Regions from separate parts of the Streptomyces sp. NBC_00057 genome, predicted to be linked through region 3. Evidence: riboswitches for the same ligand, from Rfam matches in the RefSeq annotation. Region 3 holds a riboswitch; each other region holds the start of a gene.
The links. Region 3 has a riboswitch for thiamine pyrophosphate ahead of OG953_RS40730 (cytosine permease). Riboswitches for the same ligand answer to the same signal wherever they lie in the genome.
Positions count from the first base shown of each region.

Region 1: it holds a riboswitch for thiamine pyrophosphate, as region 3 does, so the genes downstream of both, OG953_RS12575 (thiamine ABC transporter substrate binding subunit) here and OG953_RS40730 (cytosine permease) in region 3, are expected to answer to the same signal.
Region 2: it holds a riboswitch for thiamine pyrophosphate, as region 3 does, so the genes downstream of both, thiO (glycine oxidase ThiO) here and OG953_RS40730 (cytosine permease) in region 3, are expected to answer to the same signal.
Region 4: it holds a riboswitch for thiamine pyrophosphate, as region 3 does, so the genes downstream of both, thiC (phosphomethylpyrimidine synthase ThiC) here and OG953_RS40730 (cytosine permease) in region 3, are expected to answer to the same signal.

Region 1 is NZ_CP108256.1:2,720,787-2,726,329, forward strand. It holds gene OG953_RS12565 (ABC transporter ATP-binding protein) at 1-427, opposite strand, end outside; gene OG953_RS12570 (ABC transporter permease) at 430-2,043, opposite strand; gene OG953_RS12575 (thiamine ABC transporter substrate binding subunit) at 2,190-3,299, opposite strand; TPP riboswitch at 3,374-3,490, opposite strand; gene rlmN (23S rRNA (adenine(2503)-C(2))-methyltransferase RlmN) at 3,532-4,638, opposite strand; gene OG953_RS12585 (phosphatidate cytidylyltransferase) at 4,740-5,543, opposite strand, start outside.
Region 2 is NZ_CP108256.1:6,657,625-6,663,167, reverse strand. It holds gene OG953_RS31385 (peptide-N4-asparagine amidase) at 1-804, opposite strand, end outside; gene OG953_RS31380 (NAD(P)/FAD-dependent oxidoreductase) at 922-2,178, opposite strand; TPP riboswitch at 2,635-2,749, shown strand; gene thiO (glycine oxidase ThiO) at 2,746-3,930, shown strand; gene thiS (sulfur carrier protein ThiS) at 3,927-4,145, shown strand; gene OG953_RS31365 (thiazole synthase) at 4,148-4,942, shown strand; gene pknB (Stk1 family PASTA domain-containing Ser/Thr kinase) at 5,064-5,543, shown strand, end outside.
Region 3 is NZ_CP108256.1:8,649,057-8,654,599, reverse strand. It holds gene thiD (bifunctional hydroxymethylpyrimidine kinase/phosphomethylpyrimidine kinase) at 1-704, opposite strand, end outside; gene thiE (thiamine phosphate synthase) at 701-1,378, opposite strand; gene thiM (hydroxyethylthiazole kinase) at 1,375-2,184, opposite strand; partial or broken gene OG953_RS40730 (cytosine permease) at 2,257-2,778, opposite strand; TPP riboswitch at 2,821-2,915, opposite strand; gene OG953_RS40725 (hypothetical protein) at 3,098-3,247, shown strand; gene OG953_RS40720 (SpoIIE family protein phosphatase) at 3,215-3,622, opposite strand; gene OG953_RS40715 (hypothetical protein) at 3,666-3,926, opposite strand; gene OG953_RS40710 (alpha/beta hydrolase) at 4,142-5,170, opposite strand; gene OG953_RS40705 (phosphodiester glycosidase family protein) at 5,226-5,543, opposite strand, start outside.
Region 4 is NZ_CP108256.1:4,571,126-4,576,668, reverse strand. It holds gene OG953_RS21490 (SsgA family sporulation/cell division regulator) at 1-432, shown strand, start outside; gene OG953_RS21485 (YibE/F family protein) at 513-1,835, opposite strand; TPP riboswitch at 1,906-2,039, shown strand; gene thiC (phosphomethylpyrimidine synthase ThiC) at 2,032-3,822, shown strand; gene OG953_RS21475 (hypothetical protein) at 4,755-4,985, shown strand; gene OG953_RS21470 (hypothetical protein) at 5,289-5,543, shown strand, end outside.

The DNA of each region.
Region 1 (5,543 bases), 5.9 Mb from region 3:
CGAGGGCGACACGCTGCTGCTCACCGCCGGACAGCGCGGCGACGGCCCGCCGTTCGGAGCCGGGCAGGCCCACCATGTCGAGGAGTTCACCGACTTTGCGCTCCTGATCGCGCCGCGACACCCCGTGCATCCGCAGCCCGAAGGCGACATTGGCGCCGACATCGCGGTGCGGGAAGAGCTGATGGTCCTGGAACATCAGGCCGAGTCCGCGCCGGTGCACCGGCACCCCGGCCTGGTCCGCGCCGTCCAGCAGCACCCGGCCGCCGTCCGGCGGGTGCAGTCCGGCGACCACCCGCAGCAGGGTCGACTTGCCGCTGCCGCTCGGCCCCAGCACGCACACGATCTCGTGCTCGGCGACCTCCAGATCCACCCTGTCGAGTGCCGCCCGCTCACCGAAGCGGACCGTGGCCGATTCCAGTGTCAGCATCTCTAGAACTCCCCGGATCGGTCCGTGCGGATACGTTCGAGCAGCAGCAGCGAGAGGGCGCAGACGACCATCAGAATGGTGCTGAGGGCCATCGCCTGGCCGTAGTTGAGCTCCCCGGCCCGCCCCAGCAGCCGGGCCACGGCCACCGGCAGCGTCGGGCGGTCCGGCCGTGCGATGAACACCGTCGCGCCGAACTCACCGAGCGACACGGCGAACGCGAACCCGGCCGCGACCAGCAACGCCCGCCGCACCAGCGGCAGATCGACCTCCCGCCAGGCCCGCAGGGGTGACGCCCCGAGCACCGCGGCCGCCTCCCTCAGCCGGCCGTCCACCGCCCGCAGGACCGGCAGCATGGTCCGTACGACGAAGGGCACACCGACCAGCGCCTGGGCGAGCGGCACCAGAATCCATGAAGTCCGCAGATCCAGCGGCGGCTTGTCCAGGGTGATCAGAAAGCCGAAGCCGACGGTGACCGCGGACACCCCGAGCGGCAGCATCAGCAAGGCGTCGAAGCCGCGGACGAGCCGCCCCGCGCGCCGGGTCAGCGCCGCGGCGGCGAGCCCGCCGATGACCAGCGCGATGACGGTCGCGACCAGTGCGTACTGAGTTGAGTTCCAGATCGCTTCGAGCGGGGCGACCAGGAACGTACCGCCGCCCGCGTCGGCGGACCGCAGGGCCCGGTAGAAGTCGAAGCCATGGCCGCCGGGTGTGTCCAGCGAGCGCTCGACCAGCACCCCGAGCGGCAGCAGGATCAGCACGAGCACGGTCAGCAGCACCCCGCAGAGCAGCGCCCACTGCCCGGCGCCGCGCGGCCTGCGGGCGGTCTGTGCCGGGTCGACCAGCTTCAGCGCGGTCTCCCTGCGCCGTACGGTCCACGCGTGGACGGCGAGGATCGCGCCGACCGCGGCGAACTGCACCAGCGTCAGCACGGCGGCTGTCGGCAGGGCGAGCAGTTGGGCGGTCTGCCGGTAGATCTCCACCTCCAGCGTGGAGTACCCCGGGCCGCCGAGGATCTGTACGACCCCGAAGGAGGTGAAGGTGAAGAGGAAGACCATCAGCGCGGCGGCGGCCACGGCGGGTGCGAGCGCCGGCAGGGTGACCCGCCGCCAGGCGGCGAACCGGCCGGCGCCCAGCACCCGGGCGGCCTCCTCCTGCCGTGGGTCGAGCTGTGACCACAGCCCGCCCACGGTCCGCACGACCACCGCGTAGTTGAAGAAGACATGGGCGAGCAGAATTGCCCAGACGGTGGTGTCGAGCCGTACGCCCCAGAGTTCGTCGAGGAGCCCGCCGCGTCCCAGCAGCGCCAGGAAGGCGGTCCCGACCACGACGGTCGGCAGGACGAACGGCACGGTGACGACCGCCCGCAGCAGTTGTTTGCCGGGGAAGTCGAAGCGGGCGAAGACATAGGCGCCGGGCAGCGCGATCAGCAGGGTCAGCGCGGTCGAGGCGAGCGCCTGCCAGGTGGTGAACCAGAGGACGTCGCGAATGTCCGGCCGGGTCAGCACCTCGCCGATCCGGCCGAACTGCCAGACGCCGTCCACCTTCAGCCCGCGGCCGACGATCGCGGCGACGGGGTAGGCGAAGAACAGCGCGAAGAACGCGACGGGCACGGCCATCAGGCCGAGCCGCACCGCGCTCGCGCGCCACGCCTTTGCGCGCGCCGAGTTCGCGTGCCCGGAGCGGGCGCGCGGCCTCTTCCCGCGCGGCCCCTCCCCATGCTCGCCCTTCCCGCCCGCGTCCGTTCCGCGTACGGGAGTCTTCGCTACTTCACTACGAGCGAGGACCACGACTGGACCCACTGCTCACGGTTCTTGGAGATCTTGTCGGGGGCGACGGTCGTCGGCTTGTCCACCGTCGCGCCGAACTTCGTGAAGAGTTCCGGCAGTTCCGCGCTCCTGGTGACCGGGTTCACGAACATGTTGAGCGGCATGTCCTCCTGGAACTTCTTACTGATCAGGAAGTCCAGCAGGGCCTTGCCGCCGGCCTCGTTCTTCGCGCCGTTCAGCAGACCCGCGAACTCGATCTGACGGAAGCAGGTCCCGGTGGCGACCCCGGTCGGGGCCTCTGCCGGCTGCGGCTTCGCATACAGCACCTCGACGGGCGGGCTGGAGGCGTACGAGACGACGAGCGGCCGGTCGGCCTTGGCCTTCTTGCCGCCCGCGGAGCCGGAGAACTCCTCGTTGTACGCCTGCTCCCAGCCGTCGACGACCTTGACGCCGTTGCTCTTCAGCTTCTTCCAGTAGTCCTGGTAGCCCTTCTCGCCGTAGGTGGCGACGGTGCCGAGGAGGAAGCCGAGGCCGGGCGAGGAGGTCGCGGCGTTCTCGGTGACGAGGAGGTTCTTGTACTCGGGCTTCGCCAGGTCGTCGAAGGACTGCGGCGGCGCGAGCTTCTTGTCGGCGAAGTACTTCTTGTCGTAGTTGATGCAGATGTCGCCGGTGTCGATCGGGGTGACCCGGTGCTCGGCGTCCAGTTGGGTGCCGGCCGCCACCTGGTCGATGCCCTTCGCCTCGTACGGCGTGAAGAGACCGCTGTCGAGAGCGCGGGAGAGCAGGGTGTTGTCGACGCCGAAGAACACATCGCCGCGCGGGGAGCCCTTGGTCAGGATCTCCTGGTTGAGCGCGACACCCGCGTCGCCGCTCTTCAGCACCTTGACGGTGTAGCCGGTCTCCTCGGTGAACTCCTTGAGCACATCCTTGGAGGCGTTGAAGGAGTCATGGCTGACGAGGGTCACGGTCTTCGAACCGGAGCTCTTCGTGCCGCCGGAACCGGAGTCCGACTTGCCGGAACTCCCGCATCCGGCAAGTGCCGTGACGCCGAGCGCGGCGGCGACGGCCGTCGCCGCAAGCTGCTTGGTTCTGCGCGTGGTGCTCATTGTGGATTCCTCCTGGGCTTTGGCCAGGAAGAGACGCGGCCCTGCCCCTGGAGAAGCGGGCAGGGCGCAACAGCATGAGTTGATGACCGAACTTCCTACCCGGAATGACCCGGGCGAGGTTCAGAGGGTCTGCGGCCGACCTGTTCTCGGTGCCGCACTCTCAGCGCTGTGGCGCTCCCCTGTCGGAATATGAAGTTGATTTCAGGCCCAGGCTACACGGGCCGTTCCGGCCTCAGCGCTCGGCTGCCGCCAACTGCCCGCAGGCCCCGTCGATCTCCTGGCCGCGGGTGTCCCGCACGGTGACCGGCACTCCGTGTGCCGCGATCGCCTCGACGAACGCCTTCTCGTCCTCGGGCCGCGAGGCAGTCCACTTGGAGCCCGGCGTCGGGTTCAGCGGGATCAGATTGACGTGCACACGCTTACCCTTGAGGAGTCGGCCGAGCCGGTCACCGCGCCACGCCTGGTCGTTGATGTCCCGGATCAGCGCGTACTCGATGGAGATGCGGCGGCCGGATTTCTCCGCGTACTCCCACGCGGCGTCCAGCACCTCGCCCACCTTCCAGCGCGTGTTCACAGGGACGAGCGTGTCGCGCAGCTCGTCGTCCGGTGCGTGCAGGGAGACGGCGAGGCGGCACTTGAAGCCCTCGTCGGCGAAGCGGAGCATCGCGGGCACCAGGCCCACGGTGGAGACGGTGATCCCGCGCTGCGAGAGCCCCAGCCCGTCCGGCTCCGGGTCGGTCAGCCGACGGATCGCGCCGACCACCCGGTTGTAGTTGGCGAGCGGCTCGCCCATGCCCATGAAGACGATGTTGGAGAGCCGCGCCGGACCACCGGGGACCTCCCCGTCGCGCAGCGCGCGCATGCCGTCCACGATCTGGTGGACGATCTCCGCGGTCGACAGATTGCGGTCGAGACCGGCCTGTCCCGTGGCGCAGAACGGGCAGTTCATCCCGCATCCCGCCTGCGACGAGATGCACATCGTCACCCGCTCCGGGTAGCGCATCAGGACGGACTCGACGAGCGTCCCGTCGTGCAGCTTCCACAGCGTCTTACGGGTGGTGTCGTCGTCACAGCTGATGTGGCGGACCACCGACATCAGGTCGGGGAACATCGCCTCGGCGAGCTTGTCCCGCGAACCGGCCGGGATGTTGGTCCACTCGGCCGGGTCGTGCGCGTACCGCGCGAAGTAGTGCTGTGAGAGCTGCTGGGCGCGGAACGGCTTCTCGCCGATCGCGGCGACCGCTTCCTTGCGCTCGGCGGGCGTGAGGTCGGCGAGGTGCCGCGGCGGCTTCTTGGCTCCGCGGGGCGCGACGAAAGTGAGTTCTCCGGGCTTAGGCATGGTTCATCCAGTGTCGCAGACAGAACAGTGAGGGCCCGCCGCCCTGTGGACAACGGACCCTCACTCGCAAAAGCCCAGGTCAGGGCGGTAGAACTCGGGGATCAGCCGGAACCCACGAACAGCACCAACAGCAGCCAGACCACCGGGGCGGTCGGCAGCAGCGAGTCCAGCCGGTCCATGATGCCGCCGTGGCCCGGCAGCAGCGTGCCCATGTCCTTGATCCCGAGGTCCCGCTTGATCATCGACTCGCCCAGGTCACCGAGAGTGGCACTGGCCGCGACCGCGAGCCCCAGCAGCAGTCCCTGCCACCAGGAACCGCCGTCGATCAGGAACTGCATGCACAGCGCGCCGACGACCATCGCGAAGGCGACGGCCCCGAACAGGCCCTCGCGGGTCTTTCCGGGGCTGATGCGCGGCGCGAGCTTGTGCTTGCCGAAGCGCCAGCCGACGGCGTACGCACCCGTGTCGCTGACCACGGTCAGCAGCAGGAAGGTGAGCACCCGCTGAGGCCCGTCGTCCGCGGTCAGGAGCATGGCGACGAAGGTGGCCAGGAACGGTACGTAGAACGCGGCGAACACGCCGGCCGTAACGTCCTTGAGGTAGCCCTCGGGAGGCTCGGTCATCCGCCAGACGAGCACCGCGAGTGCGGTCAGCGCCATCGCCACCCAGGCGCCCTCGGCGCCGCGTGCGTATCCGGCCACCACCATCGCCGCGCCACCGACCGCCAGCGGGATGAGCGGCGCCTTGATGCCCTTGCGCTCCTCCAGCCGGGAAGTGAGCTCCCAAAGGCCCACGACGACGGCGACGGCGATCACACCGACGAAGACGGCCTTCACGATGAACAGCGAGGCGACGATGACGGCGCCGAGCCCCACACCGACCCCTATTGCGGATCGCAGATCACG
Region 2 (5,543 bases), 2.0 Mb from region 3:
GCCGCAGAGGTAGTCCGGAGCGGTTTCCGCCAGGTCGCTGGGGACCGCGTCGAACCACTGCTCGTCGCAGCCGCCCCCGCGTGCGTAGACCTCCAGGCGCGCGTTGGTCAGATTGCGCGGGAAGGTGACCTCGGTGCGGGTGGAGCCGCCCTTGCCGACGTTCATCCAGGGGGCGCCGCCGGAGTTGGTGTCACCGAGCGGGACGATGCTGTCGGCCGTGGTGGCGGCCGGGTGGCGCTTGTCGGCCTGGTAGTACGTGACCGTCAGCTTGATCTTGTACACGCCGGTATACGTCTCGTTGACGACATTGCCCAGTTCGAGCTGGAGCTTCTGCGGGTCCTTGAGGAGCGGCGCGAAGTCGGTGATGTCCTTGGCGACGTGCCAGCTGATGCCGTCGTCGTCGGGCTCGGCGGTGCTGGTGCGGAAGACCTCCGCGCCACCGACGAAGACCGCGGCGAGACGGTCGTACTGACGCCCCTTCACGCTGCCCGACCAGTCGAGGACGACCTTGTTCCACGGCCCCTTGCACTTCTCGGGCGGGGTGAGCGTGGTGGTGTACGGCGGTCCGCCGAGGGTGTAGCCGAAGTCGTGGTCGACGGCCGTCACCGAGCAGTGCTTGGTGTCCGGGCGGGAGACCGGCGGCAGCGCGTCGATCGGGTCCTGGTAGTCGACAGCCGGGTTGGAACCGGGCTGGGGAGCGGTGCCCGCGTACGCCGGGGCGGCGAGTGCGCCTCCGACGAGGGCGATCGACGCCGAGGCCATGGAGATTCCGCGCAGCGCGCGGGCCCATCTGTGTCGAAACATGCGCATCCTTCGAAGAGATATGAAATGAGCACTCTAAAAGATGCACAGTGCACTAACTTTTCCCTCCTCCCAAGGGGTCGTCCACATAGCGGACGTCAACGTCCTTTGCCCGTACGCCTACTGACGAGTCGCCGACTTCAGCGGTACGGACGGGTCACCGGCCCGCTCCGGATCGAGCCGTGCCCCCGCCTCGATGAGCTTGCGCCCCTGCGCCAGATCGCGTGGCCGGCCGACGGCGAGGACCGCGACCAGGACGTCGTCCCGCAGCCAGCACACCGACCAGGAGGGACCGGCCGGATCGCCGCGCCACAGCAGGGTGTCGGCGCTCCCGTGGTGGCCCGCGTACTGCACGAACCGGTCGAACTGCTCGGACCAGAAGTACGGCACAGGGTCGTACGTCCGCGGAGCCGGGCCGTCCTCGGCCCCCGCCCCGATGATGTTGGCGGCGGCGGTCCGAGGGCCCTGGAGTGCGTTGTCCCAGTGGTGGATGAGAAGGCGTTCGCCGTACCGCAAGGAGGGGAACGAGGCGCAGTCACCGACCGCGTACACATCGGGGACCGAGGTGCGCAGCGTCCCGTCGGCGGTCACCGATCCGTCGGGGCCGAGCGCGATGCCGGAGCCGGCCAGCCAGCCCGTGGCGGGCCGTGCGCCGATTCCGACGACGACCGCTCCGGCCGGGATCGTGCGGCCGTCCGCGAGGATCACCCGGCCGGGTTCGATGCGGGCGACCCGGGCTCCGGTGAGGAGTTCGGCGCCGCTCTCGGCGTACCAGGCGGTCATCGGGGCGGCGACCTCGGCGGGCATCGCGCCCGCGAGGGGCCGGTCGGCGGCCTCGACGACGGTGACCTCGCAGCCCGCGGCGCGGGCCGCGGTGGCGAACTCGGCACCGATCCAGCCCGCGCCGACGACCACGACGCCGTGCTGCCCGTCGAGTACGGGCCGCAGCCGTGCCGCGTCGTCGAGGGTGCGCAGCAGATGGACGCCGGGAACCCCCTCGGCGCCGGGCAGGACGACCGGTTCGGCGCCGGTCGCGATCACCAGGACGTCGTATGCAACGGGTCCCGACGGGGTGTCCAGCTCATGCGCGCCCGGCCGCACACCGGTGACTTCGCGGCCCAGCTGCAGATCGATGTCCAGCGCGTCGAAGTCGACGTCGAAGGCGGAGTCCTCGGCCTTGCCGAGCAGTACCGCCTTGGACAGCGGGGGCCGGTCGTAGGGCTGGTGCGGTTCGGCGCCGATCAGGGCGACGGAGCCGGTGAAGCCCTGTTCCCGTAGGGCCACCGCCGTCTGCACGCCGGCCATGCCCGCGCCGACGATGACGACGCGGCGCCCTGCCTGCCGGTCCGGCTGCTCTGACTGCTGCTGCTCGCTCACTAGTACACCTTACGCATCTGACGAATCGTCAGGAAAGGGGGAGCTCTTCGACCGTGCTCGTCCCGCTGCTCTGCAACTCGGTTCACAGCTGCTCGACCAGCGCCCGGTTTTGGCGAACATGGGCACGATTGGGTGAACAGTGTGACGATCTGTGGGTATGCCCGGCCATGTGTGCGTAATGTGCGCGGTGCGATCTGGGACGCCGAGTGTGGCGTCAGCAGTCGGGGCCCCCGTATCACCGGAGTAATGGTTCGGGGCCTCCCCGTCGCCTCTGGCCACACCCACATGACCAGGTCGTAGGGATTCCACCCACCTGGGACGGACCGCATACGGGATATGCGTCGCCGCCCAGGAGGCGAAAGCGGAGGACCAGTGCGCCCAAGACCGTTCGGGGCGTGCCGGTGGGACAGGACCTGTTCCTGCTCACTGCCCAGGAACGGTTTAGGGTGGCCAACGTAAAACACTCGCGGGAGCCCGGACGCACCGGGCTGAGAGGGAGGCTGGAGCGGCCTTCGACCGTACGAACCTGATCCGGGTCATGCCGGCGAAGGGAGGGGTTGGGCACCCATGCGTTCTTCTCGGAACGGGAACGGATCCGATGTCCTTGTCATCGGGGGCGGGATCATCGGTCTGGTGACCGCCTGGCGGGCCGCGCAACGCGGACTGCGCACCGCGGTCGTCGATCCCGAACCGGGTGGCGGAGCCGCCCGGGTGGCGGCCGGCATGCTGGCCGCCGTCACCGAACTCCACTACGGCGAACAGATGCTGCTGGGCCTCAATGTCGCCTCGGCCGCCCGCTATCCGGCCTTCGCGGCCGAGCTGGAGGCGGCGAGCGGACAGGAGACCGGCTTCCGCGCCTGCGGCACCCTGGCCGTCGCGCTGGACTCCGACGACCGTGCCCATCTGCGGGACCTTCACGCCCTGCAGCAGCGTTCGGGCCTGGAGTCGGAGTGGCTCACCGGCCGCGAGTGCCGCCGCCTGGAGCCGATGCTCGCGCCGGGCGTCCGCGGCGGTCTGCGGGTCGAGGGCGACCACCAGATCGATCCCCGCCTGCTGGCCGCCGCACTGCTGACCGCCTGCGAGCGGGCCGGGGTGGTCTTCCACCGCGGCTGGGTGGAGCGCCTGACGGTGATACGCGACCGGGCCGCCGGAGCCGTGCTCGCCGGGGGTACGGAGCTCGCCGCCGACCAGGTCGTGCTCGCCGCGGGCAGCCTCAGTGGCCGGCTCCCGGGGCTGCCGGACGAGGTCGTGCCGCCGGTCCGGCCGGTGAAGGGGCAGGTGCTGCGGCTGACCGTGCCCGCCGCGTACGCACCGTTCCTCACCCGGACGGTCCGGGCCGTGGTCCGGGGCAGCCATGTCTATCTCGTACCGCGCGAGAACGGCGAACTGGTCGTCGGCGCCACCAGCGAGGAGATGGGCTGGGACGCCACCGTCACCGCGGGCGGCGTCTACGAGCTGCTGCGGGACGCCCACGAGCTGGTGCCCGGCATCACCGAGCTGCCGCTCACCGAGACCGGGGCCGGCCTGCGCCCCGCTTCCCCCGACAACGCCCCGCTGCTCGGCCCGACCGCCCTGCCCGGCCTCCACCTCGCCACCGGCCACCACCGCAACGGGGTGCTGCTGACCCCCGTCACCGGTGACGTCATGGCAGAGCTCCTCACCACAGGCGAGCTGCCCGAGGTGGCCCGCCCCTTCACCCCGCACCGTTTCTCGTCCGCCGCCGTCTCCGTACGTCAGGAGCAGCCCGCATGACCGATCCCGCACCCCTCTCCGTGTCCGTGAACGGCGAGGTCCGTCTCCTCGCCGCGGGCACCACCCTGGACACCCTTGTCGCCACCCTGACCGCCGCGCACTCCGGCGTCGCGGCCGCCGTCAACGAGACCGTCGTCCCGCGCGGCCGGTGGTCCACCGCCGCACTCGGTGACGGTGACCGCGTCGAGGTCCTGACCGCGGTCCAGGGAGGCTGACCATGTCCGACGACCTCTTCGCCCTCGGCGATACCGCCTTCGGCTCCCGGTTGATCATGGGAACCGGCGGAGCGCCCAGCCTCGACGTGCTGGAACGCTCCCTGACCGCCTCCGGTACCGAGCTCACCACCGTCGCGATGCGCCGCCTCGATCCGACCGTGCAGGGCTCGGTGCTCTCCGTGCTCCAGCGGCTCTCCATCCGCGTGCTGCCGAACACGGCAGGTTGCTTCACCGCGGGCGAGGCCGTGCTGACCGCCCGGCTGGCCCGCGAGGCGCTGGACACCGACTGGATCAAGCTGGAGGTCGTGGCCGACGAGCGGACCCTGCTGCCCGACCCGATCGAGCTGCTGGACGCCGCGGAGACCCTGGTGGACGACGGCTTCACGGTGCTTCCGTACACCAATGACGACCCGGTGCTGGCCCGCAGGCTCCAGGACGTGGGGTGCGCGGCGATCATGCCGCTCGGCTCCCCCATCGGCTCCGGCCTCGGCATCCGCAATCCGCACAACTTCCAGCTGATCGTCGAGCAGGCCCGGGTGCCGGTGATTCTCGACGCGGGCGCCGGGACGGCCTCGGACGCGGCGCTCGCGATGGAGCTGGGGTGCGCGGCGGTGATGCTGGCGTCCGCGGTGACCCGGGCCCAGGAACCCGAGCTGATGGCCGCGGCGATGCGTCATGCGGTGGAGGGAGGGCGGCTGGCGTACCGCGCGGGCCGGATCCCGCGCCGCCACTTCGCCGAGGCCTCGTCGCCGGTGGAGGGGCGCGCGGCGCTGGACCCGGAGCGCCCGGCGTTCTGACCCACCGGACCGCCGCCGGCGGCTGCGTCGCGCATGTCCCTGTCACGGCTCGGCTGCAGTACGGCCCCGGGTCTGCCCGGGGCCGTGAGCCGTGTCCGTGGCAGCTCGTAGACTCGCATGCGTGGATACGACCCTCCAGGACCCTCTCGTCGGGCAGCTGCTCGACGGCCGCTACCGCGTCGATGCCCGCATCGCCGTGGGCGGCATGGCCACGGTCTACCGGGCCGTGGACACCCGGCTCGACCGGGTGCTCGCCCTCAAGGTGATGCACCCGGCGCTCGCCACAGATGCCTCGTTCGTCGAGCGCTTCATCCGCGAGGCCAAGTCCGTGGCCCGGCTCGCGCACCCCAATGTCGTCGCGGTCTTCGACCAGGGCGCCCAGGGGCAGTACGTCTACCTCGCGATGGAGTACGTCGCGGGCTGCACCCTGCGCGACGTACTGCGCGAGCGCGGCGCCCTGCAGCCGAGGGCCGCACTGGACATCCTGGAGCCGGTCCTCGCCGCCCTCGGCGCCGCGCACCGCGCGGGCTTCGTGCACCGCGACATGAAGCCTGAGAACGTCCTGATAGGGGACGACGGCCGGGTCAAGGTCGCCGACTTC
Region 3 (5,543 bases):
TTGGCCCGGCGTACCGCATCCGGTACCGGGTGGCCCTGCGCCAGGCCCACCGCGACGGCCGAGGCGAGCGTGCAGCCCGTGCCGTGGGTATGGCGATTGTCGTGCCGCGGGGCGCGCAGCCAGTGTTCCTCCGCGCCGTCCGTCAGCAAGTCCGCCGCCTCGCCCGGCAGGTGGCCGCCCTTCACCACCACCCAGCGGGACCCGTACGTGAGCAGCCGCGCGGCGGCGCGGCGCATACCTGCTTCGTCCGTCACCGTGATGCCGGTGAGCTGCGCGACCTCATCGAGATTCGGCGTGGCCACTGTCGCGACCGGCAGCAGCGCGGTCCGTACGGCATCCAGCGCGTCCTCGGCCAGCAGCTTGTCGCCGTGCTTGGACACGCTCACCGGGTCCACGACGACCGGGGCCGCCACGTCCGACAACAGCTCGGCGACCACCGTGACCAGCTCGGGAGAGGAGAGCATCCCCGTCTTGACCGCCTGGACACCGATGTCGTCCACGACACTGCGGTACTGCGCGCGCACCGCCTCGACGGGGAGTTCCCATGCGCCCTGCACGCCCAGGGAGTTCTGTGCCGTGACAGCCGTGAGCACGCTCATTCCGTGGGCGCCGAGCGCCAGCATGGTCTTCAGGTCGGCTTGGATTCCGGCTCCTCCGCCGGAGTCGGATCCAGCGATCGTCAGCACGCGGGGCGGCGCGGTCATGCGTGGTTCTCCTCTCGGTTGCGGGTCCACGCCCGGGCGTATGCGTGGGCCGCTGCTCGGGGGTCCTCGGCGGCGCAGATGCCGGAGACGGCGGCGGCACCCACCGCCCCGGCATCCCGCAGGCGTGGCAGGTCGGCCGGGGTGACGCCGCCGATGGCCACGGCCGGCAGGTCGCTGAGCCGGACGAGGCGGGCGAACCCGGCGTGGCCGAGTGCGGCCGGGGCATCCGCCTTGGTCCGGGTCGCGTGCAGCGCGCCGATGCCGATGTGGTGGACGCGTGCCGGATCCTCGGCGGCGGCGCGCAGTTCGTCGGGGGTGGCGGCGCTCAGGCCCAGGACCGCGTGCTCACCGATCAGTTCGCGTACCGTGGCCGGCGGCAGATCCGACTGGCCGACGTGGACCCCGGTGACGCGCGCCCCGGCTGCCCGGGCCGCCAGGAACACGTCCACCCGGTCGTTGATGATCAGCGCCACCCGTTCGGGGACGACGGCAGCCACCTCCAGGACCGTCCGCAGGAACGCCCTCCCGGCGGCGTACTTCTCCCGGATCTGCACGGCAGTGACGCCTCCGGCCACGGCCCGGGCGACTGTCTCGGCCACGCTCCGGCCGCGGGCCGCGCACTGGGCTGCGTCCGTGACCAGGTAGACCGACAGATCCACCGGTGCCGCGGTCACGAGAGCACCGCCCGCTCGGCGAGGTCGGATACCTCCAGCGCGGCGAGCGCGTCCAGGAACGAGACGGCGAAGCTGCCGGGCCCGGAGGCCTCCTTCGCGGCGAACTCGGCGGCGACCGTGTACGCGGTCACGGCGGCCACCGTCGCGGCGAACCGGTCCTCGTCGACCGCCGCGAAGGCCGCCATCACCGCACCCAGCGCACAGCCGCCACCTGTCACCCGGGTCAACAGGGCATCCCCATGGGCGTTCCGGGCACTTCGCACCCCGTCGGTGACGAAGTCGACAGGCCCCGACACGGCGACCACGCAGTCGGTTGTACGGGCCAGCGCGCGTGCTGATTCCTCGGCGGCCTCGACGCCGTGGGAGGAATCCACGCCGCGCCCGCCACCGCCCGCGCCCGCGAGCGCGATGATCTCGGACGCGTTGCCCCGGATCACAGTCGGCCGCAGCTCCAGGAGCTCTCGTGCCAGCGAGGTGCGTACCGGCAGGGCGCCGACCGCCACCGGGTCGAGCACCCACGGCGTACCGGCCGAAGCCGCCGCCCGCGCGGCCTCGACCATGGCGGAGCGCTGTTCCGCGTGCGGGGTGCCGAGATTGACCAGGACGCCTGAGGCGATCCGGGCGAACGGGCCGGCCTCTTCCGGAATGTCGACCATGGCCGGTGAAGCGCCCAGTGCCAGCAGGACGTTGGCGGTGAACCCCGTGACCACCGAGTTGGTCAGGCACTGCACCAGCGGGGAGTCCGCCCGCACGCGTGCGAGGACCTGCGGGACGAGGACGGTGTGATCGGCGGATGTCGAGGGCATTCGAAGTCGCTCCGTGCGGGAGGGAATGGTGTCGGGACGCCGCGGAACTCGGGATCCGTCGGCCGACGGCGGTCAGTCCTGCGGCCGGTGACGCAGCCGCAGCGGGGCGTATACCGCCAGGGCCACGAGGAACGCCACGTAGTACGAGAGGTCGGCGCCGTGCAGGGCAGCCGCCACCGGGCCCACGTACAGACTGGTGTCCATGAACGGTACGGCGGCGGCGAAGGCGACGACGAACGCCGGCAACGGGGGCCATCCGGGCTGTGCCCGGGCGGTCTCGGCGGCGAGGTCGATCGCGGCGCCGCCCCTGGCCCGGGCCCGGGCGAGCCAGTCGACGACGACGATCGCCACGAATCCGGGAATCCAGTAGCCGACGAACAGCAGCACGTTCTGGAAGCGGGCCGTGGTGTCAGCAGCGTGCATCCACAGCACCAGAGGGAAGCCGAGCACGGCGGCGAGGGCGGCAGCCGCCGGGCGCGGAAGACGCACTCCCACGGTCTGCAGCGCCAAGGAACCGCTGTAGTCGTTCATGGCCTTGCTACTGAGGGCCGCCAGCGCCACGGCGAGCAGCCCGAACGCGCCCAGCGCCCCGCCGGTCTGTCGGCCGTCGGCGGGCAGACCGCCGGATACATGCGCCAAAGGCATGGAAGACATCCCTCCGCCAGTACGAACTGGTTCAGGTTCGACGGGTGTGATCTCAGCCCTCGGACGGGGCACCCCGTGTCCGGTACGACGGACAGACTAACCCGATCGCTCCGGCCCTCACATCGCCGGGACCGGTACTCCGAAGGGATCTCGGACAGGAGCGAGGGGTTGCTCGGCCCGGATGGTCTTGCCGTCGAGGTCGTAGTGGGCGCCCCAACGGGAGGTAAGCCGGGTCACCCCCGCGGCCGCACTCGTCGCTGGTGCGCGCGTGGCGCAGGTGCAAGGCGCTGAGACTGCCGTGGGAGACCTCGCCGGTGAGGACTTCGACGCGGATGAGGCGCGGGGAGAGTGGGCCGCGCGCGTGCCGGTGGCGTCGACGACCAGCTCACTGACCATCAGTTCGGTGGTGAACGGGTGATTCCAGGCCCCCGGTCGGCAAGCTGACGGGTGGTGAGGGTACGGGCGCGGGCGACCTGCGCGGGGTCGACCAGCAGCTCCCAGCGGACGGCCCGTCCTGCCCGCAGAAGGCGGGGCGGGCAAGGAGCAGGGGCGCGTCACCGGATCGGGGCCCGGTCAGCAGGGTGGTCGCCACGGCATCGCAGAGCTGCTCGAGTGGTCGTGCGGGGCCGACCATGGTACGCGGCAGTTGGTCGGGCCCGGCGTCGACATCCCGGTCCGGTGCCTGGAGGATTCCGTCGGTGCACAGCGCGAGGACGGAGCCTTCCGCGAGTCGGCGTTCAGCGCTTTCGACGGGCAGCCCGCCGCGCGGCCTGCCCCAGCGCCTCACCGTCATCGCAGCACGTGACCACCGCAATACCCTCGTTCCGCGTACTCGCTCACTTCTGGCTGAGCTTGATGTGCTCGGTCAGGTTGCCGAGCTCGCTGCCGAGTTTCTGCACGGGGTCGGCGAAGGAGGTCAGGGCGGACTCGATGTCGACCGCTGCGGCCGTGTGATGCTCCATGACGGCTGCGTGCTCCAGCCGTGCCCACACGGCGGCTTCGGCCACCAGCGCGTCGCGCTGAGGACTGGCAACCGGGTGCTGGGATGCCTGGGTGAGCAGCTCGCGGGCCTTCTGGCCGGGGGTGCTGTCGTTCATGGACCGAATCTTTCCAGCGGAGGCGGGGCGACGGGCGATTTCGGGGGCGGGACACACGGACCGAGCCGGTGGTGGAACTGGCACAGCATGCAGACGAGATCGCCTAACCGGTGACGGTCCCACGGTCCCCCTTGCCCGGCCGGGGGCTCGTCCCATACACGGCTTGCCATGGCGCGGCAGGGATGCCCGGGCGGATGCTCTCGGCACATGGCAGTTCAGCCGTCGACCCGCAAGGCCTGCAGCAGCATCGGCAGCGAGGAGTGCAACTCACGCTGCCAGTACGCCCAGCCGTGGGTCCCGGGTCCGTAGAAGTTGGTCTTCACGTGCTTCGCACCCCTGCGTTCGAGCTCGCTCGCAAGGGCCTGGTTCTGCCTGTTGAAGTCCGTTTCGAGCGCGCTCGTGCTGCCCGGCGGGTCCAAGGGGCCGGTGGTGCCGTCACCGCACGACAGGTAGACGGGGATCGACCTGAGGCGCTCGGCCAGGTGGAACGGGTCGTGGGCCGCCCAGATGTCACGTTGCGCAACCGGGTCGCCCCAGACCCTCAGCGGGTCGTTGCCCTGACCGGCGAAGAACCCCATGATGCGGTTCACCGACTCGTCGTTGAGCAGCGGGTGCACAGAGCCGGAGTACGCCGCGGCCGCCTTGAACATCCCGGGGTGCCGGGCGGCATACAGCAGGGCGCCCTGGCCGCCCATCGAAAGCCCCGCCACTACGCGGTTCCTGCTCGCCCCCCAATCGTGCTCGAGGAGGAGGCGCAGCTCCTTGGTGTGGAAGGTCTCCCACGCCGGGTCACCGCCCTGGCCGTAGTTCCACCAGTCGCTGTACCAGCCGTTCCAGCCGGCCTCCGGCATGACCACGAGGACGTCGCGCAGGCTGTCGGTCCGCGCGACGTCGGTCCGACTGGTCCACGACGTGTAGTCCCCGCAGCAGCCGTGCAGCAGCCAGAGGGTCGGCCAGTGCCGGCTCCGGTCGCCCGGGTCCCAGCCACCGGGCGTGAGCAGACGCACGTTCACCGTCCGGCCGCCGAGAGCCGGTGAACGGACCGCCAAGTCGACCTGCCGGTCGGCGACCTGGGTTACCGCGACGACCTCGGCACCCCGGGACGAGGGCCCGAACCCGCCCGCTTCCCCGGCGGGTGACACCGTCGACGCGGTGGCCGGCGCCGGCGGGGTGGACGCCAGGGTGAGCAACAGCGCGGCAAGGACGAGCAGGAGGCGGGCTCGGCGGATCGGGATGTCGGTCATGGCGGCTCCTGGCGGTTGGTGGTCGCCGGCTCGGGCGTTCTCGGACCGGGCTGGGTCAGCCCCGGTCGGGCAGGATCAGCAGTGCGTCCCCGACGGGGCGTTCACCGGCCGCGTCGGACGGGTCGTTGATCACCTCTCCGTCCACCACCATCGTGGTCGACCCGCCGCCGTCAAGATTGACCGCGTCGCGCAGGCCGAGTGCCCGGGCGACGGCGGCGCTCTCGGGGATACTCAGCCCGAGCGCGTCCGTGCTGCGTCCGTCGGCCGTGACCAGTACGGTCCTGCCGGCGGCGTCCACCCCGGCCAGCGTGCGTGGATTGCGCTTGTGCATCCAGCCGTAGTAGAAGCTCGCGTTGCCGGGCTGCACCATCCC
Region 4 (5,543 bases), 4.1 Mb from region 3:
GAGTCGGTTCAAGCTGAGGTCATGATGAGCTTCCTCGTCTCCGAGGAACTCTCTTTCCGGATCCCGGTGGAGCTCCGGTACGAAGTGTGCGATCCGTATGCGATCCGGATGACCTTCCATCTGCCCGGCGACGCCCCCGTCACCTGGGCATTCGGCCGTGAGCTGCTGCTCGACGGTCTCAACAGCCCCAGTGGCGACGGTGATGTGCATATCGGGCCCACGGAGCCCGAGGGGCTGTCCGACGTACATATCCGACTTCAGGTGGGCACGGATCGCGCCCTCTTCAGGGCCGGTACGGCACCACTTGTGGCCTTTCTCGACCGGACGGACAAACTCGTGCCGCTCGGGCAGGAGTGCACGCTGGGTGACTTCGAGGGCAACCTGGAAGAGGCCCTGGGCCGGATCCTCGCCGAGGAACAGAACGCCGGCTGACGAGGACGGCGCCGCCGACCGGCCCGCCGGTCGAACGTAACACCTGCCGAATGGGTGAATCGCTCTCCGTACGGAGACGTTCAAGGCTTCGTCCTACGACGATGGCCTTTCCCGGTCCGTACGGGTGCCGAAGCTCCGAATTCCGCGCCGACCCCTGTGCGGTCCGCGGAGACGACCAGCGCCGCGAGCACCGTCGTCACCGGCACCGAGGCGACCAGTCCGATCGAACCGACCAGCGTTCGTACGATCTCCTCCGCCACCAGCTCGCTGTTGGTCACAGTCCCCACGCTGCTCTGGGCGATCGAGAACAGCAGCAGCAGCGGCAGTGCGGCGCCCGCGTAGGCGAGCACCAGCGTATTGACGACCGAGGCGATGTGATCGCGCCCGATCCTGATCCCTGCCCGGTAGAGCCCCCGAGCACCCATCGTCGGGTTCGCCTGGTGCAGCTCCCAGACCGCCGATGTCTGGGTGACCGTCACATCGTCGAGCACCCCGAGCGAGCCGATGATGACACCGGCCAGCAGCAGACCGCTCATGTCGATGTGCGGGTACAGGCCGTGGATGAGGCCGGTGCTGTCGTCGGTGTTGCCGGTCAGGCTCGCCCAGCCGATGAAGAGCGACCCGAGCAGCCCGATCAGCAGCAGTGAGATCAGTGTGCCGATCACCGCGACCGACGTGCGGGCGGTCAGGCCGTGGCACATGTAGAGCGCGATCAGCATGATCGCACTTGCCCCGACCACCGCGACGAGCAGTGGATTCGAGCCCTGGAGGATGGCCGGGAGGATGAACAGGGTCAGCACGGCGAACGACACGGCGAGCGCGACCAGTGCCATCACCCCACGCATCCTGCCCACCGCGATCACGACCAGGGCGAAGATCCCGGCCAGCAGCGTCATCGGGAACTTCCGGTTCACATCCGTCACCGAGTACTGCAGATCATGGGGTGCGTCGGGGGCGTACGCCACGACCACGCCCTGCCCTTCGTGCAACTGACGGGGTGCGTCCGGCTGGACGATCTCGACGAAGGTCCGGCCCTTGTCGTGACCGGTCGTCACCTCGATGGTGGCCTTCTCGCACAGCCCGGGCCCGCTGTCCGACGGCGGGGTGGTCTCGCCGCTGGTGGGTGTCTGGGCGGCGTTCACGTCCTTGCAGTCCACCTTGTCGATATTCACCACCTTTCCCTGCTGGGTCTGCCGGTCGAAGCCGACGCCGGTCCGCTCGTGCGGGGGCGCGCCGCCCGGCCAGAGCACCACCAGGCCGACGACGACCGCGGTGGTGAACGGGATCAGTACGGCCGCGATGACCTTGCGCAGATGTTTGGAGACCGGCGCGGCAGGGCCATGGCTGTGCGAGTGGCCGTGCTGATGGCCCTGCGGTTCGGGGTCGGTATGGGGGGACGTCACCGGCCGATCATCGCAAGAAGAGAAGGGCCGTCTGTTCATTACGCCGGACAGGGCGCTAGCGTGGAGGAACCTTTGCACACGCGGGAGCTCGGAGCACCGGGCTGAGAGGGCGCTGATATCCGTACATCTGTACGGGAGAGGCTGCGCCGACCGCCGAACCTGTTACCGGGTAATGCCGGCGTAGGGAGTAGGTCTCATGACCACATCGGATGCACGCACGCCTGCCTCGAACCAGAGCGACGAGGCCGGGAAGTCCATCGGCTGGCACAAGGGGTACGTCCAGGGTTCACGCCCGGACCTCCGGGTGCCGGTCCGTCAGGTGCACCTCACCAACGGCAAGGACGTGACGCTGTACGACACGTCGGGCCCGTACACCGATCCCTCCACCGAGACCGATGTCCGTCGCGGGCTCGCACCGCTGCGGGAGAACTGGATCACGGCGCGCGGCGACACCGAGGAGTACCCGGGCCGCCCCGCCCGCCCCGAGGACGACGGGCTCAAGCACACCTCGCCGCGTGGCGGGCTGCGCAACCTCGACGCGGTCTTCCCCGGCCGCCCGCGCCTGCCCCGCCGCAGCCGGGACGGGCAGCCGGTGACCCAGCTCGTGTACGCCCGCCGGGGCGAGATCACCCCGGAGATGGAGTACGTGGCGATCCGGGAGAACGTCGAACCCGAGGTGGTGCGCGAGGAGATCTCCGCGGGCCGGGCCGTGCTGCCGGCCAACGTCAACCACCCCGAGATCGAGCCGATGATCATCGGCAAGCGGTTTCTGGTGAAGGTCAATGCCAACATCGGCAACTCCGCGGTGACGTCCTCCATCGAGGAGGAGGTGGAGAAGATGACATGGGCGACGCGCTGGGGCGCCGACACGGTCATGGACCTTTCCACCGGCCGCAACATTCACACCACCCGTGAGTGGGTTCTGCGCAACTCCCCCGTGCCGATCGGCACCGTTCCCCTCTACCAGGCCCTCGAAAAGGTCGACGGCCGGGCCGAGGAGCTGACCTGGGAGATCTACAAGGACACCGTCATCGAACAGGCCGAGCAAGGCGTCGACTACATGACGGTCCACGCCGGCGTGCGCCTGCCGTACGTCCCGCTGACCGCCCGCCGCAAGACCGGCATCGTCTCCCGCGGCGGCTCGATCATGGCAGCGTGGTGCCTCGCGCACCACAAGGAATCGTTCCTGTACGAGCACTTCGAGGAGCTCTGCGAGATCCTCGCCACCTACGACGTGACGTACTCGCTGGGCGACGGGCTGCGCCCCGGATCGATCGCCGACGCCAACGACGAGGCCCAGTTCGCCGAACTGCGCACGCTCGGTGAGCTGAACACGATCGCCAAGCGGTTCGGCGTTCAGACCATGATCGAGGGCCCGGGCCATGTCCCGATGCACAAGATCAAGGAGAACATCGACCTCCAGCAGGAGATCTGCGAGGAGGCGCCCTTCTACACGCTCGGACCGCTGACCACCGATGTCGCCCCGGCGTACGACCACATCACCTCGGGCATCGGTGCGGCGATGATCGCATGGTGGGGCACGGCGATGCTCTGCTACGTCACGCCCAAGGAGCACCTCGGACTGCCCAACCGGGACGATGTGAAGACCGGCGTCATCACGTACAAGATCGCGGCCCATGCGGCGGACCTTGCCAAGGGGCACTCGGGGGCGCAGGACTGGGACGACGCGCTCTCCGACGCCCGTTTCGAATTCCGCTGGGAGGACCAGTTCAATCTGGCTCTCGACCCGGTCACGGCTCGGGAGTTCCACGACGAGACGCTTCCGGCCGAGCCGGCGAAGACGGCGCACTTCTGCTCGATGTGCGGCCCGAAGTTCTGCTCGATGAAGATCAGTAGAAGCATCACAGAGCAATTCGGCCCTGATGGAGCTGTGACCAGCGAAGATGAGGTCGCTGCCGGAATGCTCGCCAAGTCCGCCGAGTTCGCGGCGCAGGGCAACCGGCTGTATCTGCCAATTGCGGACTGATCTTCTGTCGTCTCAGCGTCCCCCGGCATACCTTCTGGGGGACGCTGTCGGTCTCAGAATCGGTGCGCACTCGGCAGGATTCGAACCTGCAACCTTCTGATCCATAGGATCGGGCAGGCCGTTGGGCGGGGGCTGCGCCTTCCGCCCGGCTAATCGCTGGTGGTCGTGATCAACAGCCTCTGTGTGCCGTCGTTGCCGTCAGCTCTGAACAGGGTGGCACCGGCTCGCAGCGTACGCAGCACTTCCGGCCCAGCCTGGCTGAGAGTTACAACTTTCTCTGCGGGTTCAAGGCACCCGGCTGCGCTCCGCTCCGCCGGGCGCGCTTCCCGGCTCTGGCTGCGCCCGCGCTCCTGCCTTCGGCCCGCTCGGCGCTGCCGCCGCCGACGCGCGCCCGCTGTGTAGGCCCGAGGGCATGAGTCGAGACCAAAGCCCGCGGCTTCAAGACATGCCTCCGGCGGGGGCGCTCAGACTCCGGGATGGACGGGGCGCCGTTCGCGAGTGCCGGCCGGAGCATGGCGAGCGTCGTGGGCTCCCATCCCGGCCACCTTCGACCCAGGCAGAGCCGAGCAGTCGCGGCCCAGGGCGTCCAGGTCGTTCGTACAGTGGCGCGCTCCACCTTGACGCCCTGAACCACGACTGCTCCACGGTGTGTGGGTCGAAGGCGGACGGGATGGGAGCTGGGGAGAGTTGTGGGCTGGGGGCGGTGGTGTGCGTGAGGGGTCTCAAGAACTCACGTAGGCCCTCACGAATGGGGTGTTTCACGTGAAACCGCTGCGCCCGGCAAGGGATTTGGCGCGACTCGCCTTGCCCGCCAATGTCGGGCGTCTTGCTTGTCGGTGCTGTACGCCACCATGGGGCTGTCCGGAGAAAACGACCGGGAGCGCCCGACCACTTTGGCGAGAGACGGGCGCCCCCTGAAGCGCAGGAGAAGCATGCCCTCCCAGCACCTGGATGCCAGCGTCCCAACTCGGACTGCTGCCATCAATCAAACTGTCGCACAGTTCACTGACAACCCCCGATTGATCACCGCGGCCGCTATCGCCTGCTGCGTTGTGGGCCAGGAAGCCATCACCGCTGTCTTGGACGCCTCAACACAGCTGATCACCGTGATCATCGTCCTGATCTCTATGCGGGCAGTGGCCCGCCCCATAGCTGATGTCTGACATCAGTGTCTGACACCAACAGGCGCGAACAGAGCCGATCCACGCCGAACCTCAGCGCATTGCCAGCAGCGGAACGGGGCGGGCTGAGCGTGGTCGCTGAGCCCCTTGGACCGACCTGATAAGGATGAGGCCAGACGTCAATCCCAGGGCCAGAACGGGGCGCCGCCCTCCATCGAGGTTCGGCGCCCCGGTTCGGGTTAACCGTGCCAGGGGATCAGGGAGCCGCACCCACGGGGACGTTCGATGGAGTCTTCCGCCGGCACTGGGTAGATGAACCATCACCGACACACCGAGGAGGGTGAAGTGAGCTACCTCGTCCGCCAGGTCGTCATGGGTGTGATCATAGGTATAGCCGTTCTGATCGTCGCCTTGATCGTAGTGAATCACTCCGCCAGCTCCGGCGTGGACAAGTACAGCTACACCAAAGGCTACGACGCTTTTGGTGGAGCGTTCATACCGACAGACGGTCGGAGCCGCGAGGAGGTGGAAGCGGATTGCGAGTCCATGTACCGGGGGCGTCAGCTCCAGGCCCCAGACGCCAAGTTGATCGAAAAGGAC